DNA from 4 places in the Pseudoalteromonas sp. UBA6610 genome. Region 3 is predicted to be linked to each of the others. Evidence: predicted binding sites of a transcription regulator. Region 3 holds the regulator's gene; each other region holds the start of a gene.
What was found. Region 3 encodes ArgR, which controls arginine synthesis, uptake and breakdown. Its sites were predicted from a motif close to ANTGAATANNTATTCANT; they were not measured.

Region 1 (7,685 bases), on a different contig from region 3:
GAACCTTTAGTTATTATTTTGGTTTAGGAGCACCTGGTAAAATTGAAGCTTGTCGTTCAGTTCCCATACTAGCTGCCATCGCCTCTTGAGAGAAGCTTACTGTATCAGATTGTAGGGTTTTAGGGCTAGCAATTTGTTCCGCTGCAGGCTGTAATTGTTGTGTTTTATTGTATGCTTGCATTTGTAATTGGCTATTAGCTGAAACTTGCATGTGATTGATCCTTGTATAAGTTTTAATATTATTTGGCGCAACTTTTAATCACACCATCATATAGGTAATTGCATTACCTGTTTTAAGCAGTGATAGCTATTTTGCTATCTGACTTATACAAAGCAACCAGCGTGCCAAGATTTTTTGACATACCCATAATACATGCTAACAAGGTATTATATTCACACTAAGCCTTAAGTTAACCCTTATAGCTAAAGTGAAAACTCGCACACCACCCCAAACTCATCTGACCAGCTTATTATACACATAAAAAAACGCACAGGGGTAACCGTACGTTTTTTATATCCAGGGAATTTAAGCCACGTATTTACACGGGATCTCCGCACGTGTACTTGGCTTTAAAATATATTCCATTGCTACTTCGTCACAGTTTTCTTTACGAAGGCAAAGTTCGCAATCTTTCATTACCTTCTCTGGTAACGATTCTTTACTACAAAAAGTAAAACGTTGCTGTTCAAAAAAATCCGGCACACGGGTTAGTACAATAACGCGATTAAGCGCCAATTTTTTGGCTTTTGCTAATAACTGCTCTACAAGCTGCCTACCCTGCCCAGTTACCGCGCTTTGTGGATCAATGCCTAAAGAGCGTATTTCAGCAAGCCCCGTATCGTAAATGTATAACGATGCACATCCCGACACTTTGCCGTCTATTTCCGTTACTGCAAATTCGTTAATTGAATGCACCATGTCGCTTTTAGCACGCGGCAAGTTTTCACCTACAGTTGCCCAGTGCTGTATCAGCCTAGCAATATCTTCAACATCATCTAAATTTGCATCACGAACCGTTATTTGCTGTTTTTTTTTGGCTTCTTTAACCGCTTTGGTAACTTGTTCAATAGATGTACCGCCAAGCGCTTGACGTGCTTTAATACAGGCATCTATTTCAAGTACTGGGTAAACGTCATCTTCAAACACGTCATTAACTGATTTGTACTGCTCAAGCGAAAGCTCCTCTAAGGTTTTACCTTCGCTTATAGCAAGCTGCACAAGTACACCCACAATGTGGTGGCCTTCTCTAAATGGCACACCTTTAGCTACTAAGTAGTCTGCAAGCTCTGTCGCATTAGCATGGCCGCCTTTTGCTGCTGCAAGCGTTTTATCACCGTTTACCTTTACGCCTTTAATACACGCTTGCGCCATGTGAATACAGGCAAGCCAAGTTGGCATGGCGTCAAAAAGGCCTTCTTTGTCTTCTTGCATATCTTTATTGTACGCAAGAGGGAGTGCTTTTAAGGTCATCATCATGGCACTAAACGCGCCAAATACACGGCCCGTTTTACCACGAATAAGCTCTAGTGCATCAGGGTTCTTTTTCTGCGGCATTAGCGATGAGCCAGAGGTAACATTATCCGCAAGCTCTATAAATCCGGCTTCACCAGAATTATAAAATATTAGATCTTCAGCCATACGTGATAAGTGAATCATCGAAATAGAGGCACAGCTTAAAAGCTCTACTACAAAATCACGGTCAGATACGCCATCAAGGCTGTTTTTAGTTGCGCCAGTAAAGCCCAAGCCTTGCGCCAAAGCTTGGCGATCAATTGGGTAGGCAGTACCTGCTAGTGCGCCACTGCCTAGAGGGCAAAAATTAAAACGCGCTTTGGCATCTTGCAAGCGGCTTTCATCTCGCTCTAGCATTTCTACATAAGCCATACACCAATGACTAAATAACACAGGTTGAGCGCGTTGCAAGTGAGTGTAACCCGGCAAAATAGTGCCTAGTTCACGCTCTGCAAGGGCAACAAATTCAGCTTTTAATCCGGCAATAGCACCAAGCAAATGATCGGCAGTATCACGGCACCATAATCTAAAGTCAGTGGCTACTTGGTCATTACGGCTTCGGCCTGTGTGTAGCTTTTTAGCTAAATCACCTACTTTTTCGATTAGTGCAGCTTCTACGTGCGAGTGAATGTCTTCTGCACCTGAGGTTGCCACTGCTTGTGGATCTGCTTTTACTTCTTCAAGCAGTTCATTTAGTGCTGCAACCAATTTGGTGTGCTCATCGCTTGTAAGTACATTTACTTGCTCAAGCGCACCTGCCCATGCCACAGAGCCAATAATATCTTGCTCTGCTAACTGATAATCGAACGGAAGTGAGTCGTTAAATTGTTTAAACGCCTCATCTGGACCCGTAGAAAAACGTCCGCCCCATAATGCCATGAAATCTCTCCAAACCCTGTAATGCCCCTTATACAAGGGGCTATAAATAATTTACTTTTTAGCCATTGCTGAAATTCTGCTCGAAAGCGAGAATAAACGAATAAAGCCTTCAGCATGTGACTGGTCATATACGTCGTCTTCACCAAATGTAGCAAAGTCTTCGCTGTATAAGCTATTAGGTGATTTTTTCTGAACAGCTGTCACTTGGCCTTTGTAAAGCTTAAGTACAACTTCACCTGTAGCAAGTGTAGAAAGCGCTTCTGCACCGGCTAAAATAGAGTCTTTTAGTGGTGTAAACCAACGACCGTCATAGACTAAATGCGAAAATTCACCGCCCAGTACTTCTTTCCACTTACGGCTTGATTTATCAAGTACTAGCTCGTCAATAGCTTGCAGTGCCGCCATAATAACGGTACCGCCTGGTGTTTCGTAACAGCCGCGCGATTTCATGCCTACTAAACGGTTTTCTACAATATCTACACGGCCAACACCATGTGGCGCAGCAATGTCGTTTAATTTAACTAAACAGTCATAAGGTTTAAGCTGCTCGCCATTTACGGCAACCACTTCACCCTCAATAACCGTAAGCGTTACATGCTCAGCTTTATCGGGTGCTTGCTCTGGTGAATTAGTCCAGGTCCAAACTTGGTCACTAGGCTCACACCATGGATCTTCAAGCTCGCCGCCTTCGTGCGAAATATGCCATGCGTTAGCATCACGGCTGTAAATTTTTGTTGCTGAAGCAGAACACGGAATATCACGCTCAGCCAAGTAATCTAATAATGATTCACGGCTTGATAAATCCCACTCACGCCATGGTGCAATTACTTTTAAATCGGGTGCAAGCGCTGCAAAACATGATTCAAAACGTACTTGGTCATTACCTTTACCAGTACAACCATGCGAAAGTGCATCGGCACCTACTTTACGTGCAATTTCAACTTGCGCTTTAGCAATAATAGGACGCGCCATAGACGTACCTAATAAATAAGTACCTTCGTAAATAGAACCCGTTTTAAGCGTTGGGTAAATGTACTCACTTACCATTTCATCTTTTAAGTCAACTACGTAACACTCAGATGCGCCTGATGCGATGGCTTTTTCTTCAACGCCTTCAAGCTCTTCAGCGCCTTGGCCTACATCGGCAACAAAGGCAATTACTTCACAACCGTAGTTTTCTTTTAACCATGGCACGATAGCTGAAGTATCAAGACCACCTGAATAGGCTAAAACGACTTTTTTAATTGAACTCATAGGTGTTCCTTAACAAAATTTGGATTTAGTAATGTAACTAGCAGAGCATTTTGCGCATGCATGCGATTTTCTGCTTGTTGAATAATTTTTGATGCTGGGCCATCCATTACCTCAGAGGTAATTTCAAACTCACGGTGTGCCGGTTGGCAATGTAATACCGTAGTCGCACCTGTTTGTTCTAGCAATGCTTGGTTTAGCTGATAAGGCATGTATTTTTCTTTAACTTGCTCAAGAGGCGTATCATCGCCCATAGACACCCACGTATCTGCATATACAACATTAGCGCCTACAGCGGCTTCTACACGGTCGCTTACCATTACTGATGCGCCGTTCATTGCAGCAATTTGCTCAGCCTTTTTAAGAATTTGCGAATCAGGCGAGCTGCCTTTTGGTGTAACAGCAACAAAATCAGTTCCTAGCGTTGCCGCTAATAACATAAGTGAATGAGTAACGTTGTTACCTTCACCTAAGTAAGCCACTTTTAGCTCGCTTACATCGCCGTGTACTTCTTGTAGCGTTAAAAAATCAGCCAATGCCTGGCACGGGTGATATAAATCACACAAGCTATTCACTACAGGTACACTAGAGTATTCACCTAAGGTGGCTAAGGTGCTGTGCTGGTTTACGCGCGCTACAATTCCATCAGCCCACGTAGAAATATTAAGTGCAAAGTCTTTTACAGATTCACGTGCACCCATAGCGCCGTTTTGCTGATCTAAATACACAGCGTGGCCGCCTAAACGGTTAATACCAATATCAAACGATAAACGCGTACGTAAGCTTTGTTTTTCGAATAACGTAACAACAGACTTGCCCGCTAATACTTGGCTGTATTTCTCTGGATTTGCTTTTAAATCACGCGCTAATTTTAATAAATTAAGTGCGCCTTGTTGGTCTAATTCTAGACCCGTTAAAAAATTCTCTAACATGGTAACCCTATGGTGTAATCTTTGTTCCGACATGCTCGCCTTGTAGCAAAGCAGTTAAGTTTTCTGGCTTTTGCCAGCTGGAAATATACACACCGCGTCGTAAATGTTGGGCAGCGTGCAGGCTGGTCTTAACTTTGACCTCCATTCCGCCCAAAATTACCCCTTCATCAATTAAAGTATCAATGTGTTTTGTGTCAAGTTGATGTAACGGCTGCTTGTTTGCATCAAGTACCGCTTCTACATCTGTCATAAAAATAAGTTCTGCATTTAAGTTGCTAGCAATCGCTGCGGCAGCTTCATCAGCATTAACGTTATACCAGTTACCTTGCTCATCAAACCCAATAGAGCTCACGATAGGTAACCGACCAAGCTTAAGTAAATCGTTAACAATTGAATCATCATTACTTTCGCACTTACCTACTTGCCCAAGCGCTTTTAACTTTTGAGACGCCATAACTCCGGCTTCATACAAACAAAGGCCAACAGGTTTATGGCCTGCATTAATAGCTTGGCTTACCAGCTGCTTATTTGCACAGCCAGCCAGCGCCCCCACTATGTAAGGCATTTGCTCACTTGGGCTAATACGCAGTCCTTGGTGCTTTGCACTAGCAAAGCCTGCTTGTTTTAGCCAAGTGTCAACTAACGAGCCACCACCATGAACAATAACAAACTGATTATTTTGATCAGCGCTTAATACGTCAAACAAAGCTTTTGCCGCGTTTTCTGTATTAAGTACAGCACCACCTAATTTAATTACCCACGTTTTAGTGCTCATTAAAAGGCTCCTTTTAAGCCAGTGGTGTGATCTAAATTCATTGATAAGTTAATACATTGCAAGGCTTGGCCCGCAGCGCCTTTTAATAGATTATCTATCGCTGCCATAACAATCAGTTGAGTACCTTGCTGCTGCCAACCAATATCTACATACGGTTGTTTTACCACACTTTTAATAGATGGCACTTTATCAGCTAACAAACGAATCAACGGCTCGTTATTAAGTACTTGATAAGCATCAGATACGTTTTCCTTGGTAACGCCTGGCTTAAGCTGTACATAAATAGTTTCTAAAATTCCACGCGGAAAGTTACCTAAGTGCGGTGTAAATAACACCTTGTGGCCAAGGTGTTGTTCAATTTCAGGCCCATGACGATGGTTAAATAAACCATACGGGGCAAGCGATACTTCACAAAAGTGAGTACCTACGCTGGCTTTGCGCCCTGCGCCAGTAACACCTGAAACAGCATTAATAATCACTTTTTCATCACTCAACAAGCCTGCCTGTTGCAACGGCTTTAACGCATTAAGCGCAGCGGTTGGGTAACAGCCGGCTACTGCCACAAGATTTGCATTGGCAATTGCACTGCTATTCCACTCTGCTAACCCGTAGGCTGCTTCGTTTAATAACTCAGGATGTTGGTGCTCAAAACCATAGTAAGTAACATAATCGTCGTTGTTAGCAAGGCGGTAACCACCTGATAGGTCAAATACTTTTTTACCCATTGCTAAAAACTGCGGGGCTAAATCAACACTTACTTTGTGATCAGTACATAAGCAGATGTAATCGGCACTCGAATTAATGTCATCAAACGCTGATTCGCTCAGTGGTAATAGAGGAATATCAAGAAGATTTCTATGCTCTGGGTATAAATCACTTAATAATTTATGTTTATCTAAACTTCCCTCAGAGACATAACAGCCCGATAACGTTAAATTAGGGTGCTTAGCAACTAAGCTTGCTAATTCTGCGCCGCTATAACCGCTTGCGCCAATAATCGCTACATTCATTTTTTACTCGTTTATAAATTTACTACTAAATAGGTGTGGTGTTCGCTTACACTAGCTTAGATGCTAGCTAATACTTTTCTCAATGAATTGTTGATTATCGTCGCATTATCTTCATGGCTATACTTAATATATTTATGCTTAAAAAGTGAATTGATATTCATCATAAATACTTTTATATTGTTATGCAATTAAATTGAATAATTATTTTGGATTTTTTTATGTCTTTGCCGTCATTTCTCTCTATGTACCAACAACTCATTGCTGCCCCCTCTATTAGTGCAATAGAAGATGAGCTTTGTATGAGTAATAAAGGGGTAATAGAGTTGCTAGCACGTTGGTGCGAAAGTTTAGGTTTTACTTGCGAAATTATAGAGTTAGAAGGTGGAAAAGGCCGATACAACCTACTTGCTAAGCGGGGGGAAGGCGATGGCGGCTTAATGCTTGCAGGCCATACAGACACCGTACCGTTTGACGATAGCCGCTGGAACCACGACCCGTTTAAACTCACTGAACATAACAATAACTTATATGGGTTAGGTAGTATTGATATGAAAGGCTTTTTTGCTTTTGTATTACAAGCTATTAGTGAGCTTGATATAAAACAGCAAACACAACCTATTTTAATACTTGCCACTGCCGATGAAGAAACCACCATGGCGGGAGCGCAGCAAATTTGTAAGCATCCTAATTTAAAACCTGCGCGTTGTATTATTGGTGAACCTACTGATATGACTCCTGTATTTACTCACAAAGGACATATGAGCACGGCTATAAGAGTGATTGGCCGCTCAGGTCATAGTTCCGATCCCGAACGTGGTCTTAACGCCATCGAAGTCATGCATAAAGTGATTACAAAGTTGCTGATCTTAAAAGAGCAGTTAAAGAATAAATATTCAGTTGAACATTTTGAAATACCTTACCCTACCTTAAATTTAGGTAATATTCATGGTGGCGACAACGCAAATCGAATTTGTGGCTGCTGCGAAATGCATATAGACATGCGCCCGCTCCCAGGGTTAAGCATTAAAGACTTACAAGCCTTACTTATTGATGCCACCAGCGATATAAACGCGCAATACCCAAGCGCAGTGAGCGTAATTGATTTACACGAGCCCATTCCAGCTTTTAGTGGCAGCACTGATAGCGCACTCGTTAAAATGGCAGAAAAAATTGCAGGGGAAAAAGCCGTTGCAGTAAATTATTGCACAGAGGCTCCGTTTATTCAGCAACTTGGCTGTGAAACAATAGTCATGGGGCCTGGCTCAATTAATCAAGCCCACCAACCTGATGAATTTTTAGCAATGGAGAAAATAAACCCATCGCAA
Region 2 (7,685 bases), on a different contig from region 3:
CAAATACGGCGAATATCCACCATCATATTAAAACCCAATGCATACGGGTTTATACCTGAATAGTAATTGCTGTTATAAGGTGGCTGATAAACCACGTTGGTATGGCTTTGCAAAAACTCCATCATAAAGGAGTCGGTTAATTTACCTTCATCATATAAGTGGTTCAAAATGGTGTAGTGCCAAAAGGTGGCCCAGCCTTCGTTCATCACTTGGGTTTGTTTTTGCGGATAAAAATATTGCGATATCTTTCGTACAATACGTATTACTTCTCGCTGCCAAGACTCTAATAAAGGCGCGTTTTTCTCAATAAAATATAAAATGTTTTCTTGCGGCTCTTGCGGAAAATGCCTTTCTTGCTTTTTAGCTTCTTGCTGTTGAGCGGGGATAGTGCGCCATAGCTCGTTTACTTGAGATTGCATGTAGTCTTCACGCTCTTTTTGGCGTTTTTGCTCTTCAAAAAGGGAAATTTGCTGCGGGCGTTTATATCTATCTACGCCGTAATTCATCAATGCGTGACACGAATCAATTAAGCTTTCTACTTGTGTAATACCGTATTTTTCTTCGCAGCGGCTAATATAATTTTTAGCAAACACTAAGTAATCTATGATGGAGTCGGCGTCAGTCCATGTTTTAAATAAGTAGTTTCCTTTAAAAAATGAGTTATGGCCATAACAGGCATGCGCCATAACCAGTGCCTGCATAGGGAGTGTGTTTTCTTCCATTAAATAAGCAATACAGGGGTTTGAATTAATCACAATTTCGTAAGCCAGCCCCATTTGCCCACGCTTATAATTTTGTTCGGTTTGTATAAATTTTTTACCATATGACCAATGGCTGTAGCCTATAGGCATGCCAACGCTTGAATAAGCATCCATCATTTGCTCAGCTGTTATTACCTCAATTTGGTTAGGGTAAGTGTCTAACCGGTAATGCTCTGCAACACGGGCTATTTCAGTTTGGTATTGCTCAAGCAGCTCAAAGGTCCAATCTGGGCCATCGCTAATTCGTTCAGTGCTCATAGTAAACCTCGCTTAGGCTAAGCAGCCCCTTGTTGTTGACGATTTTTTTTAAATAGCTCCCTAAACATAGGGTAAATGTCTTCAACACTTTGAATATGTTGTATTGCAAAGTTGCTATGGGTTTGGGTGATGTTTTGATATTCGCGCCACAAGCTTTGGTGCGCACGCGTGGTAATTTCTATATAGGCAAAGTAGCGTACCGCATTAAGTAGCTTATTGCGTAATATTTCACCGCAGTGTGGGGTGTCGTCTGCCCAGTTATCGCCATCAGATGCTTGCGCTGCGTATATATTCCATTGCTCTGAATCATAGCGCTCTTTTATTATTTCGTTCATTAATTTAAGGGCACTGGAGACAATGGTGCCGCCAGTTTCTTGAGAATAAAAAAACTCTTGTTCGTCGACCTCTTTAGCTTGTGTGTGGTGGCGTATATACACCACCTCAATGTCTTTATAACTTCGAGTCAAAAATTGATAGAGCAAAATATAAAAACGCTTTGCCATGTCTTTTGTGGCCTGATCCATCGAGCCTGATACATCCATAATACAAAACATAACGGCTTTGCTGGTGGGGTGGGGGCGTTTTTCATAATTACGAAAACGTAAGTCGTAATTATCAATAAATGGTACGGCTTTTATTTGCTGTTTAAGTTGCTCAATTTCCTCTTGTAATAATGCAATAATGGCTTGGTCGCTGTCGGTTTGCTCACACTCCATCGCAAGTTGACCTTCAAGCTCTGCTAGGCGTCTTTTTTTACCCGCACTCATGGCGACTCTTCTGGCGAGTGAGCCCTGTAATGAGCGTACTATATCAATATTACTGGGCATACCATCGCTACAAAAACCAGCCCGATGAGTTTTCATTTGTACAAGCTTATCTAGCTGGTTTTCTTGTAAGTTGGGCAGTTCTAGGTCTTCAAAGAGTAAATCAAGGTATTCATCTTTAGAAATAGAAAACACAAAGTCATCTTGGCCTTCGCCTGAATCACTTGCATCGCCATCGCCTGCGCCACCACCTTGGCCGCCTTTAGGGCGCTCAATTTTGTCACCTGTTGAAAATTGATCGTTGCCAGGGTGAATTTGTTCTCTGTCGCCCCCTTTACCTTGGTGAAAAATGGGCTCGCTAATATCTCGTTGCGGGATAGATATACTCTCCCCTGAACTTGAGTCGGTAACGCTGCGTTTATTAACCGCATCAGACACTGCTTCTTTTATTTGCTTTTTATAGCGCCTAATAAAGCGCTGACGATTAAGCGTGCTTTTGTTTTTACCATTTAAGCGTCTATCTATAAAATGCGCCATACTGTTCCCCCTAAACTACATGAAGGTTACTGCGATTTTCTAACCCGTAAATACCACTCAGAAAGTAAACGCACTTGTTTTTGCGTGTAGCCTTTTTCAACCATGCGGTTAACAAAGTCCTCGTGTTTTTGTTGATCTTCAGCGGAGGTTTTTGTATTAAAGGAAATAACAGGCAGTAGATCTTCGGTATTTGAGAACATTTTTTTCTCAATCACAGTGCGTAGTTTTTCGTAGCTTGTCCATAACGGGTTTTTACCATTATTGTGAGCGCGTGCACGTAATACAAAGTTAACTATTTCGTTCCTAAAATCTTTGGGATTAGAAATGCCGGCGGGTTTTTCTATTTTTTCAAGTTCTGCATTTAACGAGGCGCGGTCAAATAACTGTCCTGTATCTGGGTCTCTGTATTCTTGATCTTGTATCCAAAAATCAGCATAAATCACATAGCGGTCAAAAATATTTTGGCCATATTCAGAGTATGACTCTAAATATGCGGTTTGTAGTTCTTTACCAATAAACTCAACATATTGCGGAATTAAATAGCCTTTTAAAAAACTTAAATAGCGCTCTTCCACTTCGGCGCTAAATTGTTCACGCTCTATTTGTTGCTCCAAAACATAAAATAAATGCACCGGATTAGCTGCAACCTCGGTGGTATCAAAATTAAATACGCGCGACAAAATCTTAAAAGCAAAACGAGTGGAAAGGCCGGTCATGCCTTCATCTACCCCTGCGTAATCACGATACTCCTGATAAGATTTTGCTTTAGGGTCGGTATCTTTTAGGGTTTCACCATCATAGACCCGCATTTTTGAGTAAATACTAGAGTTTTCAGGCTCTTTTAATCGAGATAAGGTAGTAAATTGCGCTAACGCTTTAAGCGTACCTGGTGCACACGGTGCACTGGCAAGTTCACTATGCTGAATAAGTTTGTCGTAGATTTTTATTTCTTCGGTCACGCGCAGGCAATAAGGGACCTTTACAATATAAACACGATCTAAAAACGCTTCATTGTTTTTATTATTTTTGAATGTTTGCCATTCTGACTCATTTGAGTGGGCTAAAATCATGCCGTTAAAGGGCAGAGCGCTAATACCTTCAGTACCGTTGTAGTTACCCTCTTGCGTTGCGGTAAGGAGTGGATGCAGCACCTTGATAGGGGCTTTAAACATTTCTACAAACTCCATTAAACCTTGGTTTGCTAAACATAAAGAGCCTGAGTAAGCGTAGGCATCGGGGTCGTTTTGAGCAAAGTGCTCAAGCTGGCGAATATCTACTTTGCCCACCAATGCAGAAATATCTTGATTATTTTCATCACCGGGTTCGGTTTTGGCTATACCTATTTGATTTAAAATAGAGGGGTAGCGTTTGACGACTCTAAATTGGCTAATATCGCCGTTAAATTCTTTTAATCGTTTACCAGCCCATGGCGACATAATCGTTTTTAAATAACGTGGTTTAATACCGTATTCTTTTTCGAGAACGTTGGCATCTTCTACTGGGTCAAACAAACTGAGAGGGTGATCGTTTACCGGAGAGCCTTTAATTGAATAGATAGGCACTTGTTGCATTAAATATTTTAGTTTTTCTGCAATTGAAGATTTACCTCCCCCAACAGGGCCGAGTAAATAAAGGACTTGTTTGCATTCTTCTAGGCCTTGAGCCGCATGCTTTAGATAGGAGACAATTTGTTCTATGGCATCTTCCATGCCGTAAAAGTCTGCAAAGGCAGGGTAGCGTGCAACCACTCTATTAGAAAATAACCGGCTTAAACGTGCATCGGTTGCAGTATCAACCATTTGCGGCTCGCCTATTGCCATAAGTAAACGCTCAGGGGCGCTGGCATAAGCTGATTTGTCATTTTTACAAATTTCTAGAAATTCGCTAATGCTGTATTCTTCTTCTTGTGCTGCTTCGTATCGTGCTTGGTAGTGCTCAAAAATAGTCATAATAACCTCCGAAACCCGCTTTAAAAAGGTGCTTACTTTTTAAAGTTTAGTCAGAGATTGATATTTTTGTGCAATAAAATTAAAAATTTAAGTGAAAAAAGATCATGTGGCTAAATTAGCAATTTCGCGCGTATAAAGGCGGTTTTAATTTTATAAAGGCATAAAAAAAGACGCCGAGGCGTCTTTTTAAATCAGCGTATAATAGCTAATTAAGCGAAGTTAGCGTTCGCGAATTCCCAGTTAACAAGCGCCCAAAAACCTTTAAGGTAATCAGGACGAACGTTACGGTAATCAATGTAGTAAGCGTGTTCCCATAAATCCACAGTTAGGATTGGTGTAACACCTTCGTCTGTAAGCGGCGTTGCTGCGTTAGACGTGTTTACGATATCTAATGAACCGTCAGCTAGTTTAACTAACCATGTCCAGCTAGAACCAAAGTTATTAACCGCTTTGTCGTTTAATGCATCTTTAAACGCGTCAAAAGAGCCCCATTTAGCGTTAATAGCGTCAGCGATAGCACCTGTTGGCTCGCCGCCGCCATTTGGAGATAGACAGTTCCAGTAGAAAGTGTGGTTCCAAATTTGTGCAGCGTTGTTAAATACGCCACCTTCAGATGAACAAACAATCTCTTCTAAAGATTTGTTTTCAAATTCAGTACCTGGAATTAAACCGTTTAATTTAACAACGTAAGTGTTGTGGTGCTTACCGTGGTGATACTCAAGAGTTTCTTGTGAAATATGAGGCTCAAGTGCATCAATTGCATATGGTAGTGACGGTAGTTCAAATGCCATTTTTTTATCTCCATCTTCTTTTGGTTGATAACTCGCTTGATAGTACGTAATGCCTGATAGAACAGAGCACTTACCTATACCAAACGAAAATATAGTGTTACTATAATTGTTGAGTATTTTACTCAAGTTTAAGCAAACAGCAATGCTATTGCTAAAGACTATTTCAATTGCGGCTTTATTTGCCCATTTTAAGTTATATATCTGTGGCCACAATGATTTATTTTCAAGCCCTAGGTATATCAAGCTATCGTCATTTTGAGGTTGTAGATGGAAACCATTGATAAAATTAAACAGCAGATTTCAGAAAACCCAATTATCCTTTACATGAAAGGGTCGCCTAAATTACCAAATTGTGGTTTTTCTTCACAAGCGTCACAAGCTCTAATGTCATGTGGCGAACCATTTGCCTATGTTGATATTTTACTTAATCCAGATATTCGCGCTGAGTTACCAGCATACGCAAATTGGCCTACTTTCCCACAGCTTTGGGTTGAGGGCGAATTAGTAGGTGGTTGTGACATTATCATTGAAATGTTTCAACGTGGTGAATTACAGCCACTGATCACTGAAACTGCAGCTAAGTATAAAGAAGCTGACGCAGAGTAATTGCTACTTTGCTAGATTATTAAAGCCACGTTTTACGTGGCTTTTTTGTGCCTATATATAACTTTATTACGTCTTAATCTCTTGGTCAGCCCATCAGTGGGTGATTATAACTATTAATTTGTGCTCAATAGTTAGCAAACTCAGCCCTTGCTCCTTGTTTAGGTGCACCTAGTCAGGATAAGTAAGCAACAAAGCTACTTAATATAAGCGCGAATTTTAATTAAAATATGAGTTTTATATCAATGCGCAATAAGACGTAATCATTTTGCGGGGCTAAACGTGTCGCTATCTGCGTTAAGTAATTCTTTTTTAGAACAACTAAATAGCGAGTTTTTTGCCCAGCTATCAACACGTTTTTCCAGCTTTACAATAGTTCGCTCAATCAAGCGAATTGGCATTAAATAAAAATTCACTACATCTGCACTAAAAACGATACCACAATTAATAACTATACTAATGAACGCTAAAAAAGCGTGATCCTAAACCTCTAATTTATTTAAAACGCATTAAACTATCTAAATGTTAACTGAACCTGTGGGAAATTAGTGAATATTTATTCATTGCTTTGATGCTTTACGTTTACGTAAAGGGTATTGCTTTAACGCCTTTGTTTTTACAAAATGTTAAAATTGACACCAGTGTCATGAAAAAATAACGCGCAAATAAGCGCTAAATGTTAAAACTTATGGGTGAAAAAGAAATCTTGCCTTGAAGTGAGAAATATTCAAGAATGTGAATATGTATTCAAAATAATATTGACTCTATTTACTATAGAGGCTAGTTTTGTGCGTCTGTTAGCAAATCGTCGAGCAGTTCATTCACGTTAACAGTGCAGCAAGGGAGGGGTCTATGTTATACGACTCAACATTAGAAAAAGATAATTGTGGCTTTGGCTTAATAGCCCAAGTAAATGGTCAAGCTAGTCATCGGCTTATTCGTACAGCTATTACTGGACTTGATCGCATGCAGCACCGCGGTGGTATTTCTGCCGATGGTAAAACAGGTGACGGCTGTGGTTTATTATTACAAAAACCTGACAGTTTTTTCCGTGCTATTGCGAGTGAGCATAATTGGCACTTAGGTAAAAATTACGCCGTAGGCATGGTTTTCTTAAATTCAGATCCCGTTTTAGCACAAGCTGCAAAACAGGTTTTATGTGAAGAATTAGAACAAGAAACACTTAAAATACTCGGTTGGCGTGAAGTGCCTACTGATCCTTCAATGCTAGGGCCAATTGCTACACAGCAATTACCTGGTTTTGAGCAAATTTTTGTTAGTGCGCCTGAAGGATGGCGCTCTAAAGATTTAGAGCGACGTTTATATGTAGCACGTCGCCGTGCAGAAAAGCGTTTAGCAGAGGATGAGTCGTTTTATATTGCGAGTTTATCGGGGTTAGTGACTATCTATAAAGGCCTTATGATGCCTGCAGATTTGCCTAACTTTTATTTAGACTTAGCTGATATTCGTATGACCAGCGCTATTTGTGTATTCCATCAGCGTTTTTCTACTAATACTCAGCCGCGTTGGCCTTTAGCACAACCATTTAGGTATTTAGCGCATAATGGTGAAATTAATACCATTGAAGGTAACCGCCAATGGGCTCGTGCACGTTCGTATAAGTTTTCATCGCCACTTATTCCTGATTTACAAAGTGCAGCGCCATTTGTAAACGAAACCGGCTCTGACTCTTCAAGCTTAGATAACATGCTGGAGCTGTTTTTAGCGGGTGGCATGGATTTATTCCGTGCTATGCGTATGCTTGTACCACCTGCATGGCAGAAAAACCGTGCTATGGATGATGACTTACGCGCATTTTACGACTTTAACTCTATGCACATGGAGCCGTGGGATGGCCCTGCGGGTATTGTTATGTCTGATGGGCGTTTTGCAGCCTGTAACCTTGACAGAAATGGCCTGCGTCCAGCGCGCTATGTTATTACCCAAGATGGCTTTATTACACTTGCCTCTGAGGTAGGGATTTGGGATTACACTGCAGATGAAGTGGTTGAAAAAGGCCGT
Region 3 (7,685 bases):
CCATGTGAAACAACCTCAGCTGTTACTTTACCACCGTTTACGAACGGTACACCGATCTCGATTTTCTCACCATCAGCAACTAAAAGTACTGAATCAAATTCAACTGCTGCACCAGTTTCAACGTCTAATTTTTCAAGACGAATCGTTTGACCTTCAGTCACACGATGCTGTTTACCACCACTTTGGAAAACCGCGTACATAATTAACTCCGTCTGTGCGCCCTCAAATCGACGCAACTAAAATATTCTTCGATAGGGCGCGAAGTTTACGCTAATGCATAAAAACTAGCAAGCCTATTTTGTAATTAAAATGAATAAAAAGTAGCTGCATTGAGAGCAATTCAATATTTCCCCCATTTTATATTAAATTGCCCTGTTGCCAAGCGCTTTTTAGTGCAAAGACAAAATAAATTTACGTGTCGCTATGCCTACTCCAGAACCCATTGACTGCGCAATAAATAGTCGCACTTTGAGTGTAAAATATACAATTAAATACCCTAATTAAGCGCTAATTAAGGTTTTTAACTCGGTTTTTTTAATGAATCGTCACAAAATATCGAGCTAGTGCTTTTTTTGTTGTACAATCGGCGCCGTTCACACATAAAAATTGGCTCGGAGATCAATGGATATAAAAGCTATCCAGGCGTTAATCGAAAGCGATATGAATGACGTCAATCAACTTATACACGCGCAAATGCGCTCAGATGTGGCGTTAGTCAATCAACTTGGTTTGTACATCGTTAACAGCGGCGGCAAACGCGTACGCCCGATGCTGGCAATATTGGCAGCAAGAGCTTTGGGTTACCAAGGTAAAGATCACATTACTTTGGCAACGATTGTTGAATTTATTCATACGGCAACACTATTACATGATGATGTTGTTGATGAATCTAACCTGCGCCGTGGTACACCGACTGCAAATGCCGAATTTGGTAATGCTGCCAGCGTGCTGGTTGGGGATTTTATTTACACCCGCTCGTTTCAACTTATGGTGGGGCTGGGCAAAATGCAAATTATGCAAGTGCTTGCTGATGCCACCAACGTGATTGCTGAGGGTGAAGTATTGCAACTTATGAATTGCAACGACCCTAATACCACCGAAGCAAGTTACATGCAGGTTATTTACTCTAAAACGGCTAAATTATTTGAAGCCGCTACAGGGCTTGCAGCTATTATTACCGAGCAAGATAACAGTGTGTTAGATGCGCTTAATTTATATGGTATGCATTTAGGTACTGCTTTTCAGTTAGTTGATGACGTACTTGATTACAACGCAGACGCTGACCAATTAGGTAAAAATATTGGTGATGATTTAGCAGAAGGTAAGCCAACCTTGCCGCTAATATATGCGATGAAGCACGGCAGTGATCAGCAAAGAGCCCTCATTCGTGATGTCATTGAGCATTGCAATGGTATGGATAACCTTGAGGCTATTTTAACGGCACTTAAACAAACCAACGCACTTGAATTTACAATGCAAAAGGCGCAGCAAGAAGCAGACAAGGCCATTGCCTGTTTAGACTTTTTAGCAGAGTCGCAGTACAAGCAAGCGTTAATCAGCTTAGCGCGTATAGCTGTAGAGCGAGATCACTAACTTTGCAGCCTCCCTTAATTAGTATTTAAGGGCCATCATTTTCGAGCAATAAAAAAGCCTGCATAAGCAGGCTTTTTTGTGCATAACTTGGCTATTACGCCATGAAATCAACACCTTCTTTGATGTCTTTTTTCAGAGTTTCAAGCATGTCGTTTTTAGCTTTTTCTTCAAATGCGCTTAGCTCGCCGTAAGAAAGAATTTCTTCTACGCCGTTTGTGCCTAAACGTACTGGGTGAGCAAAGTACTCTGCATCGCCATTTTCAACAGCAACGTATGCGTAATCTACTACGTCTTCACCTTGTAGGCCTTTAACTAAAGACATACAAAAACGTGCTGCAGCAGCACCCATAGATAATGTAGCTGAACCACCGCCCGCTTTAGCATTTACTACTTCAGTACCTGCATTTTGGATACGTGGAGTAAGTGTAGCTACTTCTTCTTCAGTGAAGCTTACGCCTTCAACTTGAGAAAGTAGAGGTAGAATGGTTGTGCCTGAGTGGCCACCAATTACTGGTACTTTAACGGTTGCTACGTCTACGCCTTTAAGCTCAGCAACAAATGCTTCTGAACGAATTACGTCAAGCGTAGTGATACCAAATACGCGCTTAGCGTCGTAAGTACCTGCTTTTTTGAATACTTCAGCAACAATTGGTACAGTGCCGTTTACTGGGTTAGTGATAACACCCACTAACGCTTTAGGACAGCTAGCTACAATGCCTTCTGCTAATGTTTTGATGATACCTGCGTTTACGTTAAATAAATCCGCACGATCCATACCTGGTTTACGTGGCATACCCGCTGGGATAAGTACGATATCACACCCTTCAAGCGCTTTATTTAAATCGTCTGCGCCAAAACCTGCTACTTTAACATCTGTAGGGATGTGAGATAGGTCAACCGCAACACCTGGTACAACTGGTGCAACATCGTAAAGTGATAATTCAGAACCAGCTGGTAAGCCTGTTTTTAATAATAAAGACAACGCTTGACCGATACCGCCTGCAGCACCTAATACAGCAACTTTCATTGGAATTCTCCGTAATTTGAGGTAGGAAATATTTGTGGCTCTTAAGATAATGAAATTAGCGACTAAAAACAAATTTATCCTGCTTATTTCAGGTATATTTTCGACCATAGTTGTAAACTTTGTTGGTTTATCGCAGCAAACTGGCAAGTTAACTAAACAACTGCTGCATAATTATTCATTTTTGTGTAGAATTTGCATTATAAATAACAAAAATGAATAAAGACTATGCAACCACAAGACAAACAAGAAGCGCTGGTAAAAGCGTTTAAAGCACTTTTAAAAGAAGAGAACTTTGGCTCGCAAGGCGAAATAGTCGAAGCATTAAAAGAGCAAGGCTTTGACAATATAAGCCAAAGTAAGGTGTCGCGCATGCTTAGCAAGTTTGGCGCTGTGCGTACCCGTAATGCTAAACAAGAAATGGTTTATTGCCTACCCGCAGAAATGGGCGTACCGACTGCTAAAAGCCCACTACGTCAGCTTGTTATTGATATTATGCATAACGAAATGATGATTATTATAACCACCAGCCCAGGCGCTGCGCAGTTAATTGCCCGCTTATTAGACTCACTAGGCAAAGCGGATGGTGTATTGGGCACAATTGCCGGAGATGACACTATTTTTATTGCCCCAGCAAAAATATCTGAAATAGACATTACACTAGAGCGCGTACGCATTTTATTTGATACGGTTTAAAGCTGTTTTAAAAAACTAACTGACGGCGCAAAAAACGCTGAGCCCATATCGGCTTGAGTAAAATCAAGCCAGTGGTCGTAACACTCCCCTTTTCCTATGCGGCTGTTAAGTACCTTTTCAAACGCACTTCCCGATGCAGAGCATGTAATACTTAGCATGCCTTGCTCGTAAACATCGCCATACGGCATGCTTTGGTTAAGCAGTATTGCTTGGCCGCTTTCATCTTTTAGCTCACTTCTAGTCGCGTGGCTCGTATCTACCTTAGGCTCAATTAAGGTGTTATCTAAACGTGTACGCCCCATAATATGCTCTTGCTCGCTTAGTGATAAATGCTGCCATACGCTCAGGTCATGCTTATAACGCTGTACATGAATATAGCTGCCTTGGTGTTCAAAGCTGTCGGGGTTATTAACCAGTGCCGTGATTCGTTTTTGGCGTCCATGTGGGGTGTCGCCTGCATAAATAAAGCCGTTAAAGTCTCGCCCATCTAAAAACCTAAAATTGCGAATTTGTTCAACCAGCTCTACATCGGGCGAAAACAACTTTAATATTTGCAATGCAAAAAGGTGATTAACATCTTCTCGGTCTGAGCGAATTTGTATGAATAAATCACATGGCTGTACGCGCATAACAAAATCACTGTGATTTATATTAGGAAAGCTTTGCAGCTCGCTTGGGATATATTCAGGTAGTATATGCGGCCAATATTGCGCGCCTATAGCCACCATGCAAGAGAGCATGGCTTCGGAAAACTGATCACTAAACTCTTCTTCAATTGCGCTTACGCGCTTAAGCTTTGCGCGCAATGACTCGTCTTGACCATCAAATACATTAAAAAATAAATGCAAACCGTGTAAGTTTGCTTCAGCACAAATCCCAGATTGCGCTTGCGCCATTGTTATTCCTTAGCTTTATAAAACACAGCGAATAACACATTTGTTATGATTCGAAAAAATTCACCGTGTGAGGTTTTATTTTTATTATAACCTGTTCATTTATTTCAAATGACTGGCCATATTGTGCGGCAACTTCAATCTCTTGCTCTGCAATTACAACAGTGTAAACATAAGCCGAGCCTATAAACCGACGGCTTAAAATACTCACACCTTGAGGATTATCGGCCTGCGTATTTTGCGCAAGCTCAATATGGTGCGGACGAATATACACCACCCCTTTTATTGCACTGTGCGTATGCTCATGCTGCGATTGCACGACACCAAAAGGCGTTGTGTATTCAGTTGCCGTTAACACTTCTGCGCCTAAGTATATGCCCTGACCCAGAAACTCTGCAACCTCCTTTGTCTTTGGCATGGCAAAAAGCTGCTCTGGTGTACCTTGTTGGGCTATTTTTCCTTGGTGCATAATGGCTAGCGTGTCTGAAAACGCAAAGGCTTCTTCTTTTGAGTGGCTAACAAATACCGCAGAAACCTGCTGCGCTTTAATAATGCGCCTAATATCAGCAATTAACTCAAAGCGTACTTGTGTATCTATGTTCGAAAAAGGCTCATCAAGAAGCAATAAACTAGGCTTATAAGCCAAAGCCCGCGCAATAGCCACGCGTTGCTGCTGGCCACCCGAGAGCTGATGAGGGTAGCGTTTTGCACACCCCGTTAAATGCACTAGCTCTAGCATTTCCTCTACCCGTTGCTGTTTTTGCGCTTTGCTTATTTTACCCAGCCCAAACGCAATATTATCTGCCACACTGAGGTGCGGAAACAGGGCATAATCTTGAAACATCATCCCTATATTACGATGCTCTGGTGATACAAATGTATGCTTGTCGCTTACACATTTGCCATCTATAAATACACTACCTTCATTTATTTCAATAAGGCCAGCAATTGCTTTTAAGGTGGTTGTTTTACCGCAGCCGCTGGCTCCGAGCAAACACACAATTTCGTCTTGACCCACCGTTAAATCTAAATTGTGTAGCACATGCGTGCCACTGTAGTGATAACCCACACCTTGTAAATTTAAACGGCTCATTTAACTGCGTTGCTCCATAGAACGATTAATAAAATACAAGGGGATCAACCCAACCAAAACAATAAATAAAGCGGAAATAGAGGCAAGCTCAAGCTGCTCATCGCTCACATATTGAAATACATGTGTGGCTAAACTTTCAAAGTCAAAAGGCCTTAATAGTAATGCAGCTGGCAGCTCTTTCATACACTCAATAAATACAAGCAATGCAGCTGTTAAAAGACCTCGACGTAATAAAGGAAGGTGCACTAAGCGCAGTGTTTGCCCTTGGCTTTTACCCATAGATTGGCTAGCCATATCCAGTGAAGGACTAATACGTACAAAGCTCGATTCTATAGCACCGTGCGCAATGGCATAAAAGCGCACTAAGTAAGCCAGTATAATAGTGACAATGCTACCGGTTAGTAATAAACCTATATCTAGGTTGTAGCTCTCAAGGGTTGTATTTATTGAGTTTTCTAATACGCTCAGCGGTAATAACACAGCAATAGCCAGTACCGTACCTGGTAGTGCATAGCCGGTGCTCGCTAAGCGACCAGGTATTAAAGTATAGCCTTGCTTTGCCACACGCTGATAAAAAACGATTAGTGTAGCGAGTATTATGCTGATTACGCTTACAGTAATAGCTACTTTTAAACTTTGCCACGCGTAACTAAAAAAAGCCGTGTTCCACGCTTTATCAAAGTAAGTTATTGCATAATTTAGCAATACCAACATAGGTATAATAAAAGCAATGAGCAAAATAACACTGCAAAATGACGTAGCCAGCCATGCATGTTTACCTTTAAGTTTGTATAACGACTCGCTATTAACACCTGATTGACGCTCAAACACGGCTTGGTTACGCCGACTAAAGCGCTCCGCCATTAAAGCTAAAAACAGCAGTAACAGCATAACGCCCGATATTTTCGCTGCAGCCGTGAGTGAGTAATAACCAAACCATGTATCGTACACCGCGGTGGTTAAGGTGCTCACTGCAAAGTAACTTACCGTTGCATAGTCGGCCATGGTTTCCATGCTTATGAGCGCAAGGGCTGCCACAATTGAGCCACGAGAAAGCACTATACTTACCTTAAAAAAGCTTTGCCAAGGCGATAAACCCATTAATTGACTAGCTTGCACTAGCTTAAATGACTGCTCTCGCAGTGCGGTTTTAAAAATTAAAAATAAATACGGATACAGCACAAGTGCGATCATCACCATAGCGCCGGGCAAAGTGCGAATATCAAAAAACCAATAATCCGTTGGCGAGTGCCAATCAAACCACTCTCTTAGGGCTATTTGCACAGGGCCTGCGTAATCTAGCAAATCGGTATACACATAGGCTATTAAATAGGTTGGCATTGCAAGGGGCAGCATAAGCGCCCATTCAAATTGCTTTTTGCCGGGGAAGGAGCAATACGCACTGAGCCAACCAAGCGGTAGCGCAATTGCACAGCTAAGCAGGCATACGCCAAAAATAAGCAGCACAGTATTAGTAATATAATCCCACAGCACGGTATCCCACAGATGAGAAAATACCTCTGAGTCGCCTTGTAAAGATTCATAAATCAGAAAAAACAGCGGGGCCGACAATAAAAGCCCTGTCGACCAAGCAAAGAGCTGCCATTTAGACAGCTTAAATATAAAATTCATTAAAGGTCGAACTTCACCTCATCTATTAGCTTAAGGGCTAACGGACGATATTTACTGATCTCATCAAGTGCTAGGCCATCTTCTTTAAAGCTTCCCCAAGAGGCCACTAAACTTGATAGCTCAACGCCTTGCTTAACAGGGTACTCCATATTTACAGAGGCATACATATTTTGAGCTTTGGTTTCGCTCATAAACTCAATAAGCTTAAGGGCATTATCAGGATTTTTTGCATATTTAGTAATGACAGCACCCGAAACATTTATGTGTGAGCCGCGATTTTGCTGATTAGGAAAATTAATATAAACAGACTCAGCCCACGCTTTTTGCTCGTCGTCTTGAAGCATTTTGCCAAGGTAGTAACTATTACCTAAAGCAAGATTGCACAAACCTTCTTTTACTGCTTTTACTTGCGCGCGATCGTTACCTTGTGGCTTACGTGCTAAATTAGCTTTAACACCTTCTAACCATGTTTTAGTTTTTTCCTCGCCGTGATGAGCAATCATCGAAGCAACTAAGCCAAGGTTATAAGGGTGCTTGCCAGAACGTGTACAAATTTGTCCTTTGTACTGTGGGTTAGCCAAATCTTCGTAGGTGAGTTCAGGTAAAGCACCTAGGCGCTCTTTTGATGAATACACATTACGAACCCGCTTAGTTAATGCCACCCACTGCCCGTCGCTATCTCTATACGACGCAGGAATATTGTTTTTAATGCGATCACTTTTAATACTTTGCGTTAAATTTAGATCCTCTAGCT
Region 4 (7,685 bases), on a different contig from region 3:
TTTAATAATATGGGTTATTTCTGCCCACTTAAATGTATGGCTTTTATAATGGTTCTCGGTGCTAATAGCGTCATTGGTAAACGAAAGAGTAACCGTTGAGCCCGAAGCACGACTAAACATTTGGCGCGTAACCCACCAAGGCCTGCGGTAATAAAAGGCAACGCATTCTAATACACCCAGCATTATTAAAAATGTACCTAGGTAATGATCGTCCATAGCGTAAATACTAATTAAACCTAAGCACACCAGTAATGCCAGCAAAAAATACTTTGGCTTGGCTGCTTTACTATAAGAGTGGGACTCGTCAAAGCATTCGTAGTAGTAGGGTTTATCGAGTGTGTAAGTGGTGGTCAGTGCCATAATTGCTAATAAGTAATAGTTTTCGCTATTTTAACAAGCTAGCGTAAAAATCACACCCGTTAATGTAGGCTATGCATTTTAAGAGTTAGAAGCCGCTTTTTATTCGCGCACAAAAAAACGGCTTATTAAAAGCCGTTTTTTACGTTACCAAACAGATTAACAGTTAGTTTCTTCTGCGTTAACGCCTTCTTTTACATTTTCACATGCATCTTCAACAGAGTTTTGCACGTCAGTTACTGCTTCATCAATACGCTCACCTGCTTCTTCTGCGTGGTTGTCTTCACAACCCATCATAAAGAAACCTGCAAATACGGCGATTAGTGCTGCTTTTAAAGTTGTTGAGTTCATAATGTAATTCCTTGTATATGTTGATTGTTTAGTGTTTTAAGTATGTTAGTAGCTACCTGGGCGATTTACCGCGCAGCGCACCTGAAACTAAAGAAATCACTAAAAGTACTAAAAAGATAAAGAATATAATTTTTGCTATACCAGCTGCGGCACCTGCGATACCACCAAAACCTAACACTGCAGCGATTAAAGCAATAACTAAAAATGTAATTGTCCAGCGTAACATTGTTTTCTCCTTGGTTATCAAATTCGTTCGAAAGTAATAATGCCAGTTGCGTGCCAGAGCTTAATTTTATTAATTTTCAATATGTTATGGTTTTTTGGGCGAAGATTATAAATTTAGGATTGGTAAGTTTTACGTTTAACGATGTAACTTATTCACACTATTGTAAAGAGAGTAAAAAAATAAATATTTTTTGTGCGCTGCTTTATTATTCTTGGTAAGACCAATTTACATTTTAGCCCAAACTAATTTTTTACCTGCCGTTTAACTTACTATTTTTAATAGTTTTTAAGTTTTTTTGGGCTTAACCATATAACCTTTGCCTATAACGGTTATTTTTATCATCTATATCTAAGCTAATTTAACCCTGTATTAGCTATGTTAACTATTGTGGCTGTATGTTAGTTTAATTTTAATTGGTTTTACCAATTGACAGGTGGTGGACAAAGTTAAAAGTTTTGTTATCATTCGGTGAATAATTATTTAAATAAAGCGGTTTTTTATATCGCTATATAGTGCAGGGGGAGAAAAATGGATATAGGAGCTGTACTCACAACCGCAGGTAGCTTGATGCTTACGGGCATGGTGGGCGTGTTTGTATTTCTTTCAATATTGATTGGTGCTGTGTCATTCATGTCTAACTTGGTTGCTCGTTTTGACGAGGCTGAAGTTGCAATACCGGTTAAATCACCATCTTTAAAATCTCAAGGTGTGCCAAACGAGCACATCGCTGCTATTAGTGCTGCCATTGCTCAGTACAAATCAAATAATAAATAAGAGGCACACATGGCTAAATTAAAATTAACAGAACTTGTTTTACGCGATGCTCATCAGTCTTTACTTGCAACCCGTATGCGCTTAGATGACATGCTCCCTATTGCTAGCAAACTTGATGATGCCGGTTATTGGTCTATTGAGTCGTGGGGCGGCGCTACGTTTGACTCGTGTATTCGTTATTTAGGTGAAGACCCGTGGGAGCGTATTCGTGCCCTTAAAAAAGCAATGCCCAATACTAAACAGCAAATGCTTTTACGTGGGCAAAATTTATTGGGTTACCGCCACTATGCCGATGACGTGGTAGAAAAGTTTGTAGAGCGTGCCCACAAAAATGGTGTAGATGTATTTCGTATTTTTGACGCCATGAACGATGTACGGAACTTAGAAACGGCAATTAAAGCGGCTGTAAAAGTAGGTGCCCACGCGCAAGGTACGATTTCTTATACTGTAAGCCCTGTGCATACTCTTGATATGTGGTTAACCCTTGCAAAACAGCTAGAGGATTTAGGTTGTCACTCTATTTGTATTAAAGATATGGCAGGCTTATTAAAACCATACGATGCAGAGCAACTTATTAAAGGGCTAAAAGAAACCGTTTCTATCCCTATTGCTATGCAGTGCCATGCAACCACCGGTTTAAGTACAGCTACGTATCAAAAAGCCATTGATGCAGGCATTGATATGCTTGATACCGCTATTTCTTCAATGAGTATGACTTACGGTCATTCAGCTACAGAAACCATTGTAGCAATTGTTGAAGGTACGCCCCGCGATACCGAATTAGATTTAAACCAGCTAGAAGAAATAGCGGCTTACTTTAGAGATGTACGTAAAAAGTACGCTGCCTTTGAGGGGAGCCTTAAAGGTGTTGATGGCCGTATTTTACTCGCGCAAGTACCTGGTGGCATGTTAACCAACATGGAAAACCAACTGAAAGAGCAAGGCGCAGCAGATAAGCTAAATGAAGTATTACTTGAGATCCCACGCGTGCGTGAAGATTTAGGTTTTATTCCGCTAGTTACTCCAACATCGCAAATTGTAGGCACACAAGCAGTACTAAATGTGCTTACGGGTGAGCGTTATAAAACAATTACCAAAGAAACCGCCGGTGTTTTAAAAGGCGAGTATGGTTTAACACCAGCACCTATGAATAAAGAACTGCAAGAGCGAGTGCTTGATGGCAGCGAGGTTATTACGTGTCGCCCTGCAGATAATATAGCCCCAGAGCTTGCATCGCTTGAAGCAGAGCTGCAAAAAGAAGCGCAAGAACAAGGTTTAACACTTGCTGATGAGCAAATAGATGATGTGCTTACCTATGCATTATTCCCACAGGTTGGCCTTAAATTTATTAAAAACCGTAACAACCCAGATGCCTTTGAAGCAGTGCCAAGTGCTGATGATGCAAACGCTAAGCCTGCAGCAAAACCTGCAAGTAACAAAGGTGTTAGCGCTGAGCAATACAGCGTTAAAGTTGACGGTAAAGTTTACGATGTAGTGGTTGCGCAAGGTGGCGAGCTTAAAGAGGTAACGCTAAAAGATTCAGAGCACTTACCACAATCAGCATCGGTTGCATCAGGTGAAACACTGAATGCGCCACTGGCAGGTAATATTTTTAAAGTAAAAGTAAAAGCAGGCCAAGCCGTAAACGAAGGCGATGTGGTTGTTATTATGGAAGCGATGAAAATGGAAACCGAGGTTCGTGCAATGCACTCAGGTACTGTGGCTGAGGTCTTAGTGTCTGAAGGTGATGCTGTGACAACGGGCGATGCAATTATAGCGATGGCGTAGGAGTAGCTTTAATGGAAGGTCTTTTAAACCTTTGGCATGCTACCGGCATTGCTAACTTTACGTTTCCTGGCTTAATAATGATTGCGGTAGGGTGTTTGTTGTTGTTTTTAGCCATTGCTAAAAACTTTGAACCCCTATTACTGCTGCCGATTGGCTTTGGCGCAATACTGACCAATATTCCGGTTGCTGGGCTTTCTGACCCAGGTGGTTTGCTTTATTACGTGTATTACGTAGGTATTGATACGGGGATCTTCCCTTTATTAATTTTTATGGGAGTAGGGGCGCTAACCGATTTTAGTACGCTTATTGCCAACCCGCGTATGTTATTACTGGGTGCAGCCGCGCAGTTTGGTATTTTTGCCACCTTGTTTGGTGCCATTTTATTAAACTATGTACCTGGCTTTGAATTTAGCTTACAAGATGCCTCAGCCATTGCCATTATTGGTGGTGCCGATGGCCCTACAGCCATATTTTTAGCATCTAAGCTTGCCCCTGATTTACTAGGTGCCATTGCGGTGGCTGCTTATTCTTACATGGCGTTAGTGCCAATTATTCAGCCGCCAATTATGCGCGCATTAACTACACCTGATGAGCGTGCTATTAAAATGCCAGAGCTGCGCAAAGTATCTAAAAAAGAAAAAATAGTATTTCCTTTAATGGTACTGAGCTTAACCGCTATGTTTTTACCAGCGGCTATTCCCTTAGTAGGCATGTTCTGTTTAGGTAATTTAATGCGTGAGTCTGGTGTTGTAGATAGGCTTAGTAACAGTGCCCAAAACGAAATTATTAATATAACCACGATATTTTTAGGTTTGGCAGTGGGCTCTAAGCTAGCGGCCGATCAGTTTTTAACTGTAGAAACCATTGGTATTTTGGTGCTCGGTGCGCTGGCATTTGCTATTGGTACAGCGTCGGGTGTGTTTATGGCAAAAGGCCTTAACAAGCTTTCTAAAACACCTATTAACCCTTTAGTTGGTGCTGCGGGTGTATCGGCAGTACCGATGGCGGCGCGTGTAGTTAATAAAGTTGGGCTTGAGAATAACCCACATAACTTTTTGCTTATGCATGCTATGGGGCCAAACGTAGCTGGGGTACTAGGAAGTGCCGTAGCCGCAGGTATATTACTGGCGCTTGTTGGCTAGTATTTAGGATTTAATCCAACCGATTAGCGCAGTTTACTGCGCTTTTTTTATGCCTATAAAACTGCACGTATTAAAGTTTGTTTGCAGACGTGTTTTTGTTTACAGTGAGGGCTATGCACACTAATAAGGATAGTCATCATGCTTCACACCCCTTTGGCAAAATATTTACCTCATGTTAGTAGACTCGTTTTTGGCTGTATGGGCCTAGGCGGCGGTTGGAATAAAGACGCCATTACTAAGGCTCACTTAAAGCAAACTCACGAGTGTATTGATGCAGCCATAGCTGGCGGCATTAACTTTTTTGATCACGCCGATATTTATACCTTTGGCAAAGCCGAGCAGGTATTTGGCCAAGCACTAGCTGAGCGACCAGAGCTGCGCGAGCACATGTATATTCAATCTAAATGCGGTATACGCTTTGAAGATGATAAAGGCCCTAAGCGTTACGACTTTTCGGCCAAGTGGATTGAAGAGTCAGTTGAAGGTTCACTTAAACGTTTAAACACCGATTATCTTGATGTGCTTATGCTTCATCGCCCTGATCCGCTAATGGAAGTAGAAGAAATTGCACAAGTATTTAGCTGCCTTCAAGAAAGCGGCAAAGTACGTAATTTTGCCGTATCAAACATGCAGCAGCACCAAATGAACTTTTTACAACATGCCTTAGATATGCCTATTGTTGCTAACCAAATTGAAGCAAGTTTACAAAAACACCAATTTGTTGATGAAGGTGTTTATGCAGGTAATGCAGATGGAAAAGATCTTAACTTTACACCGGGCAGTGTAGAGTATTGCCGCCACTTTGATATTCAAATACAAAGCTGGGGAAGTTTATGCCAAGGGCTATACACAGGGGGCGATTTAACAAATGCATCGCAAGCCGATATAAATACCAGCATACTCGTAAATAAGCTTGCTGCACTTTACGATACAACGCCTGAGGCAATTGTTTTAGCTTGGTTATTACGCCACCCTGCATTAATACAGCCAATTATTGGCACAACGAACGTTGAACGTATTGCAGCGTCATGCGGTGCGCTAAATGTTACGTTAAGTCGCGAACATTGGTATGCGTTGTATGTAAGCGCCAAAGGCCATGAATTACCATAATTAAGGTTTAGGAATGAATATATTTGTTATTTTAATTTGCTTGTTTGTCGCTCTAGCGGTGCTGATACCTTTGCTTGAAAAGTACCAAGGTAAAATGGGGTTGGATGGCGCAACTAAATACAGCAAATATATTTGGCCGCTGGTTATGGTTTCTTTAGTCGTACAGCTAATTTATGTATTAATGAACTAATAAACTAATAAATTAATAAAAAACACAAAAAAGCCTTTGCAGGTTAACCCTGCAAAGGCTTTTTTAGTATCTATAACTTATACGTTACTTAAGTGCTAGCTGTAGTTCGCGATTGCGTTCAAGCTGTGCAATAAAGTTTTCGGCAATAGGTTTAAACTTAGCAAGTTCAGAGCGTGGTAATGGCTCAGACTTAGGTAACTTAACGGTTTTAGGATTACGGTGTACACCATTTACTAAAAATTCGTAGTGTAGGTGCGCGCCTGTTACACGGCCGGTAGAACCCACGGTACCAATTTTGTCACCTTGTTTAACCTTTTGGCCTGTTTTAACAAGCTTTTTGTTAAGGTGTAAGTACTTAGTTACGTACTGTGTGCCATGGCTTATAAATACGTAGTTACCATTGTACTTACTGTAACCTGCTTTAATTACTTTACCGTTACCCGAAGCTACAACCGGTGTGCCTGTACGTGCTGCGTAATCAATACCACGGTGCGCTCTTACTTGCCCTGTTACTGGGTGTAAGCGACGTGGGTTAAAGCTCGAGCTAATATACTTAAAGTTTACCGGCGCACGTAAAAATGCTTTTTTCATGCTGCGCCCTTCAGGCGTATAAAAGCTGCCGTCGGTATGGCGAATAGCCGCATAACGCTGGCCTTGGTTTATAAATTCTGCCGCAATAATTTTACCAGTGCCAATAAACTCGCCATCAACATAATGCGACTCGTAAATTAGCCCAAACTGATCGCCCTTACGAATATCGTTGGCAAAATCCACATCCCAACCAAATATATCAGCAAAGTTCATTATTTGGCGCTCGCTTAAGCCTGCAGCAATAGCTGAGGTCCAAAAGCTGCTAGAAATTTCGCCACCGGCTGTTTTGCTCAGTGTTTCTATTTCTTTGCTATCTATTGATGTGTCGTAATTACCTTCGTCATTTAAGGTAACAAACAAAGTATCTGTTTTTGAAATAACATAACGAAGTTGAGCTAAATCACCGTTTTCTGCTGTTGCAAAACTAAGTATTTCACCTGGGTGAATTTTAGTTAGTTTGCGTGTTTCAGCATTGGTGTTAATTAGCTTGTGAAGCGTTTGCGCTGAAAAGCCAGCACGCTTGAAGATAATTGCTAAATTATCGCCGTTTTTAACTTGATGATCGACTAAGTCGTATTCTGGCAGCTTTTCTGCTGCTTCTGGCGAATTTAATTCAGTTAATTTTTCGTTGTCTTCAACTTTAACTTGTAACTCGTAACGCTTACCAATTTCTAGTGCATTTGCACTATTGTCTTTGGATGCAGTCGCTTTTTCTGAAGGAAGAAAGGCTAAGCCAACAATAGCAGAAACCAAACCTAGAATAAGCAATTTGTGTTTTTTGGGAAGCGTGTTAACCACGTGAACCATAACGTGCCTTTTCTGCTGTCGTGAAAATAAAATATATATTAATGCAGGATATACGTAATAAGGTACGAATACTAGTAAATAAAGCTAAAAGCCCCGCAAATGTTAGTAAAATGACAATTTATAGTTGTTTAAGTTTATCGATTTAAACTGATTCTAAAGTGCGCTAAAATCGGCGTTTAAACACCATTTCTAATTGCCTAACACAGTGAGACTAAGCTTATTGAGTTTAGTTGCATTATTCGCATAAAAAATTGTTTTAATTAGGTAGAAATTTGTTATGTTAGCAACATAAGTGCTTTTGGTTTAAATCTGTTTTAAACCCTTATGTAGCAAGTCATCTAGTTGCCCC

Region 1: argC (N-acetyl-gamma-glutamyl-phosphate reductase) is a predicted target of ArgR. The motif match lies at 6,505-6,522, and genes of this name have one in related genera.
Region 2: gltB (glutamate synthase large subunit) is a predicted target of ArgR. The motif match lies at 6,398-6,415, and genes of this name have one in related genera.
Region 4: B4F91_RS09750 (OadG family protein) is a predicted target of ArgR. The motif match lies at 1,402-1,419, and genes of this name have one in related genera.

Annotation. Positions count from the first base shown of each region.
Region 1 covers NZ_DJHW01000017.1:65,579-73,263, forward strand. Annotated here, with positions in the region: gene B4F91_RS02030 (hypothetical protein) at 14-211, opposite strand; gene argH (argininosuccinate lyase) at 527-2,392, opposite strand; gene B4F91_RS02040 (argininosuccinate synthase) at 2,444-3,646, opposite strand; gene B4F91_RS02045 (ornithine carbamoyltransferase) at 3,643-4,575, opposite strand; gene argB (acetylglutamate kinase) at 4,583-5,350, opposite strand; gene argC (N-acetyl-gamma-glutamyl-phosphate reductase) at 5,350-6,360, opposite strand; gene argE (acetylornithine deacetylase) at 6,579-7,685, shown strand, end outside.
Region 2 covers NZ_DJHW01000090.1:37,440-45,124, reverse strand. Annotated here, with positions in the region: gene B4F91_RS11980 (SpoVR family protein) at 1-1,019, opposite strand, end outside; gene B4F91_RS11975 (YeaH/YhbH family protein) at 1,037-2,320, opposite strand; gene B4F91_RS11970 (PrkA family serine protein kinase) at 2,347-4,269, opposite strand; gene B4F91_RS11965 (Fe-Mn family superoxide dismutase) at 4,479-5,060, opposite strand; gene B4F91_RS11960 (Grx4 family monothiol glutaredoxin) at 5,328-5,666, shown strand; gene B4F91_RS11955 (hypothetical protein) at 5,927-6,079, opposite strand; gene gltB (glutamate synthase large subunit) at 6,516-7,685, shown strand, end outside.
Region 3 covers NZ_DJHW01000139.1:107-7,791, forward strand. Annotated here, with positions in the region: partial or broken gene rplU (50S ribosomal protein L21) at 1-200, opposite strand, end outside; gene ispB (octaprenyl diphosphate synthase) at 622-1,593, shown strand; gene mdh (malate dehydrogenase) at 1,688-2,620, opposite strand; gene argR (transcriptional regulator ArgR) at 2,846-3,313, shown strand; gene B4F91_RS18285 (Dyp-type peroxidase) at 3,310-4,209, opposite strand; gene B4F91_RS18290 (ABC transporter ATP-binding protein) at 4,253-5,299, opposite strand; gene B4F91_RS18295 (ABC transporter permease) at 5,300-6,931, opposite strand; gene B4F91_RS18300 (Fe(3+) ABC transporter substrate-binding protein) at 6,931-7,685, opposite strand, start outside.
Region 4 covers NZ_DJHW01000070.1:16,863-24,547, reverse strand. Annotated here, with positions in the region: gene B4F91_RS09765 (YcxB family protein) at 1-360, opposite strand, end outside; gene B4F91_RS09760 (hypothetical protein) at 517-708, opposite strand; gene B4F91_RS09755 (DUF1328 domain-containing protein) at 761-934, opposite strand; gene B4F91_RS09750 (OadG family protein) at 1,463-1,708, shown strand; gene oadA (sodium-extruding oxaloacetate decarboxylase subunit alpha) at 1,718-3,496, shown strand; gene B4F91_RS09740 (sodium ion-translocating decarboxylase subunit beta) at 3,508-4,638, shown strand; gene B4F91_RS09735 (aldo/keto reductase) at 4,777-5,748, shown strand; gene B4F91_RS09730 (hypothetical protein) at 5,762-5,938, shown strand; gene B4F91_RS09725 (peptidoglycan DD-metalloendopeptidase family protein) at 6,023-7,336, opposite strand.